Regions from separate parts of the Leisingera sp. ANG49 genome, predicted to be linked through region 2. Evidence: riboswitches for the same ligand, from Rfam matches in the RefSeq annotation. Region 2 holds a riboswitch; the other holds the start of a gene.

Region 1 (2,386 bases), on a different contig from region 2:
CTTGTAGGCCGAAGCTTCGTTCTCAGCGCCCTTGAAGGTGGCGGGCTCCAGGCGGTCCGACAGGTCGGTTTTTTCGCCCTTGTGGATCATGAAGAATTCTTCCGGCGTGCCCATGTCCATGGCGTGGCCATTGGCCATCGGATGCCAGAAGACCAGGCCCATCGGCACGTCACCGGGCTTCTCGATCAGCGCGCTTTCGGTGTAGTTCAGCTGGAAATGCGCCGACGCGGCGGCCGGCAGGGAAACGGCCAGGGCTGCGGCCAGATAGTTCAGTTTCATTTCGTCCTCATTCGACGACGCAGGCACACCTGCAATCAGGAATGAACAACGGGGAGTAGCGGCACGGAAACGCCTGAACGGCACACGCGCCAGACGCGCACCCCGGCGTCCGGTGGAAAAGGGCAGAACCCCCGCAAGCGGAGCTTCAGTCCTCGCGTCCGGCAGGTCTCCTGACTCGCGGGTCCTGGTTCGGCTGGCCTTCCCGGGGATGTTCCCAGTGGCGTTCTCAGCGTCACTCACCGCTCACAGTTGCGGGGGCAGTCACGGATTTGGTCCCTTTTGGGTACGCCGCACCGTGTTCCCTATTTCTTCCGCTGCGCATTGAAACACTCGCGGAACCGGTCACCTTGGCTGAATGGCAAAACGGAATTTCCGAGTCAAGAGAATCGTATTCAGGACATCAGCGGGTTTGGCGTGGAAGATTTTGGCTGCGGCTGCGCTGCGCTGATCAACAGACGGGCATGTTTCGATCAAAGGACCAAGCAATGGCCGCTGCCTTTCGCAACTTGTTGAGTGCTTTATCAATCGTCATCACACAAAACATGGCAAAGCGGCTTTGGCGGTATGGATGCCAGCCCTGGACCATTTCTACACAGGTGGCGAATTCTCCCGCTTGACAGAATAAGTTCAGTTTGCCTAAGTCGCGGCCATTCTGGTCCGGCTGGGAGACCACCCGGTTAAAAGGGAACACGGTGAGGTGTAGCCAACAGGCGCCGAATCCGTGACTGCCCCCGCAACTGTGAGCGGAGAGCAATGCTGCGATATGCCACTGCCCTAAGGGGCGGGAAGGCGCAGCAAAGCCTCGACCCGCGAGTCAGGAGACCTGCCAGGATGATCACCCTGTCCGGGTGCGGGGCGCGCCAAGGACAACGGACTTCCGTAGTGGTGGCAGTTTTCACCGTCTGCGGGGGCAATGCCTTCCAAAGACCAAAATTTTGAACATGCTGCCCGGCATGGGCAGCCGCTTGGCCTGTGCTTGCTGCGCGGGCCGGGAGGAATGGAATATGCGCAAGGCAAGCCTGTCCCTGGCCGCGGCCCTGGCCGCCGCCCCTGTAATCGCAACCGCCCAGGATGACGAGGTCACCGATCTGGGGGAGATCATCGTCTCCGGCGGCTTTACGCCGGTCGAGGCCCAGAAGTACGGCCGCTCCGTCTCGGTCCTGACCAGCGAGGAGATCGAAGATCGCGGCATCACCACCGTCCAGGACGCGCTGCGTTCGGTGCCCGGCCTGATGGTGAGCGGCTCCGGCGACAGCTTCACCCAAGTCCGCATTCGCGGCGGCGAAGCCAATCACACGCTGATCCTGATTGATGGCGTTGAGGCCGCCGCCGGAGATAGCGAGTACATTCTGTCCGGCCTGGACACGGCCAATATCGAGCGAATCGAAGTCCTGCGCGGCCCGCAATCGGTGTTCTACGGCTCCAACGCTTCGGCCGGTGTGATCAACATCATCACCAAGTCCGGCGGCATCGGCACGGATTACGGCGGCAGCGCGGAAGCGGGGTCCGACGGCTACCGGGCCTCGGCACGGGTTTCGTCGCGGACCGAGCGCGGCGGCATCGCCTTCAGCTTCGCCCATGACAATGACGACGGCTATGACACCTCGGGCGATGGCGGCGAAGAGGACGGCATCCGCCGCAATACACTGCAATTGAAAGGCGACTACCTGGTCACCGACCGGCTGAAACTTGGCTTCAACTTCCGCACGTCGGATGAACGCTATGACAGCGACCGCACCTCCTTCACCGCAACGGATGCGGCCAGCTATGTCGTTGATGATCCGACGCAATTCAGTGACCGGGATGAGCAACTGGCTCAGGTCTTTGCTGAACTGGACACATTGGGCGGCCGCCTGAAACACCGCCTGTCAATCGAACGCACTGACTTTGACCGGTCCTTCAATGGCGGCACCCCGACCGAGACCAAGACAGAAGCAGCAAAGTACCTGCTGAGCTTCGGCCTGGACGGGCAATTGGCGGATCAAGCAGGCCACCTTCTGAACGCGATGCTGGAATGGGAAGAGGACTCCAGCAGCTCCAACCCGGCCTTTGCGCGCGAAACCAATTCGATTGCCCTGGAATACCGTGGCAGCTTTGCCAACGGCCT
Region 2 (2,386 bases):
AGGGCGGTGCTCGGCCCGGCAGGGTGGAAGCGAAGCGCCCGCCCCGTGGGGGGGGACGGGCGCTGCCCGGCCTGGCGGCCGGGCGGGACATTCTGAAAGGGTCTTAAAACTCCACGCCCTTCTGTGCCTTCACGCCGGCGCGGAACGGGTGTTTGATCTGGCCCATCTCGCTCACCAGATCGGCGATCTCGATCAGCTCCTCCTTGGCGTTGCGGCCCGTCAGCACCACATGGGTCATCGGCGGCTTCTGCTCGACCAGGAATTCCAGCACCTCCTCCAGATCCAGATACTCATAGCGCAGCGCAATGTTGATCTCATCCAAGAGCACCATGGTATTGCGCTCATCCAAGATCATCTCCTTGGCCTTTTCCCAGCCCTTTTGCGCGGCGGCAATGTCGCGCGCCTTGTCCTGGGTTTCCCAGGTAAAGCCCTCGCCCATCGCATAGAATTGGCAGAGATCGCTGAAGTTCTCCTCGATCAGGGTGCGCTCGCCGGTCTGCCAGGCGCCCTTGATGAACTGCACCACGGCGGACGGCATCCCATGGGCAATGCAGCGCATGATCATGCCGAAGCCGGAGGAGGATTTGCCCTTGCCCGGCCCGGTGTGGACGATGATTAGGCCCTTCTCGCCTTCCTTGGTCTTCATCATCCGGTCGCGCGCGGCCTTCTTCTTGGCCATCTTGGAGGCGTGACGGGCGGCTTCTTCTTCTGAGATGCCGGTTTCAGACTTTTCGCTCATGGGGGCTCTCCAGCTGTTTGACCCCATGTCTTGACAAAGAAGCCCGCCATAGCGCAAGGGGGTTCCGCTGGTTCCTGTGAAAACAGGCGAAGAGGGAATGTGAAGGCCGTTCGAGGCCGAAGCACAGCCGCCCCCGCGACCGTGACCGGATGAGGCCGCCATGCCACTGGGGAAAACTCCCGGGAAGGCAGGATGGCCGGCAAGGCAAGCGCCTTGGCATCCGCAAGCCGGGAGACCTGCCAGCGAGAGAGAGATCAACGGGCAGACGGGGTGTTCTGCGACCGGGCGAGGGACTGGCACGACACAGTTCCTTTCTGGCCATCCCGCACGCCCTGCCGCGACAGGAGACGCGCTGATGGCTGACGAAATGGCAGGCAAAACTGCCAGCACCCAGGGACCGGTCACGCTGACCGTTTGCCTCACCTGCCGTCGCGAGGGCGCCGACCCCGAGGCCGCCCGCCCCGGCGCCATCCTTCACGCAGCCCTGGAAGAAGCCGGGATGCCCGAAGGCGTCCGCCTGCGCGGTGTCGAATGCCTGTCCTCCTGCAAGCGCGGCTGCGCTGTTGCCTTGGTCGGCGGCGCGGAGCGCTGGACCTATGTCTACGGCGACCTTGACCCGGACCAGCACGTTCCCGAGATCCTGGAAGGCGCCGCCGCCTATGCCGCCACCGCCGACGGCGTCGTGCCCTGGCGCGAGCGCCCGCAGACCTTCCGCAAGCAATCCATTGCCCGCATCCCGCCGGCCAAGTTCTTCTCCGAGGAGTAATCATGAGCGACCTCAACAAGATCCCCGTCACCGTCATCACCGGCTTCCTCGGTGCGGGCAAGACCACCCTGATCCGCCACCTGATGCAGAACCCGCAGGGCAAGCGCCTGGCGGTTGTGGTGAACGAATTCGGCACCGCCGGTGTGGACGGCGACATCCTGAAGTCCTGCGCCGATGAAAACTGCCCGGCGGAGAACATCATGGAACTGGCCAACGGCTGCATCTGCTGCACCGTAGCCGATGACTTCATCCCCACTATCGAGCAGCTGATGAACCTGCCGGAAAAACCCGATCACATCGTGATCGAAACCTCCGGCCTGGCGCTGCCCAAGCCGCTGCTCAAGGCCTTCGACTGGCCCGCGATACGCTCCCGCATCACCGTTGACGGCGTGATTGCGCTGGCCGATGCCGAGGCCGTTGCCAAGGGCCAGTTCGCCCCCGACCTGGACGCCGTGCAGGCCCAGCGCGAGGCGGACGACAGCATCGACCACGAAACCCCGCTCAGCGAAGTGTTCGAGGACCAGATCTCCTGTGCCGACATCGTGCTTCTGTCCAAGGCCGACCTGGCCGGCGACGCAGGTGTCGAGAAGGCCCGCGCGGTGATCGAGGCCGAGGCGCCCCGCAAGCTGCCGATCCTGCCGATGAGCGAAGGCGTCATCGACCCGCGCATCATCCTGGGTCTGGGCGCGGCTGCCGAGGATGATCTGGACGCCCGCCCCAGCCACCACGACGGCCACCACGACCACGAGCATGACGATTTTGAAAGCATCGTTGTCGAAATGGGCGAAGTCTCCGACCCCGAAGCGCTGCAGAATGCCATCGTGAAACTCGCCCGCGAGCGCAACATCCTGCGCGTCAAAGGCTATGTCGCGGTGGAGGGA

What was found. A riboswitch is a leader RNA that binds a small molecule or an ion and turns the genes downstream of it on or off. The one in region 2 is predicted to bind cobalamin.
Region 1: linked by a shared signal. The riboswitch ahead of AC58NV_RS21095 (TonB-dependent receptor plug domain-containing protein) and the one ahead of AC58NV_RS08930 (DUF1636 family protein) in region 2 are both predicted to bind cobalamin.

Annotation. Positions count from the first base shown of each region.
Region 1 is NZ_JCATZN010000009.1:92,717-95,102, reverse strand. Features, by position in the region: gene AC58NV_RS21100 (DUF4198 domain-containing protein) at 1-279, opposite strand, end outside; cobalamin riboswitch at 423-637, opposite strand; cobalamin riboswitch at 916-1,124, shown strand; gene AC58NV_RS21095 (TonB-dependent receptor plug domain-containing protein) at 1,284-2,386, shown strand, end outside.
Region 2 is NZ_JCATZN010000002.1:531,710-534,095, reverse strand. Features, by position in the region: gene cobO (cob(I)yrinic acid a,c-diamide adenosyltransferase) at 104-739, opposite strand; cobalamin riboswitch at 791-997, shown strand; gene AC58NV_RS08930 (DUF1636 family protein) at 1,095-1,505, shown strand; gene cobW (cobalamin biosynthesis protein CobW) at 1,508-2,386, shown strand, end outside.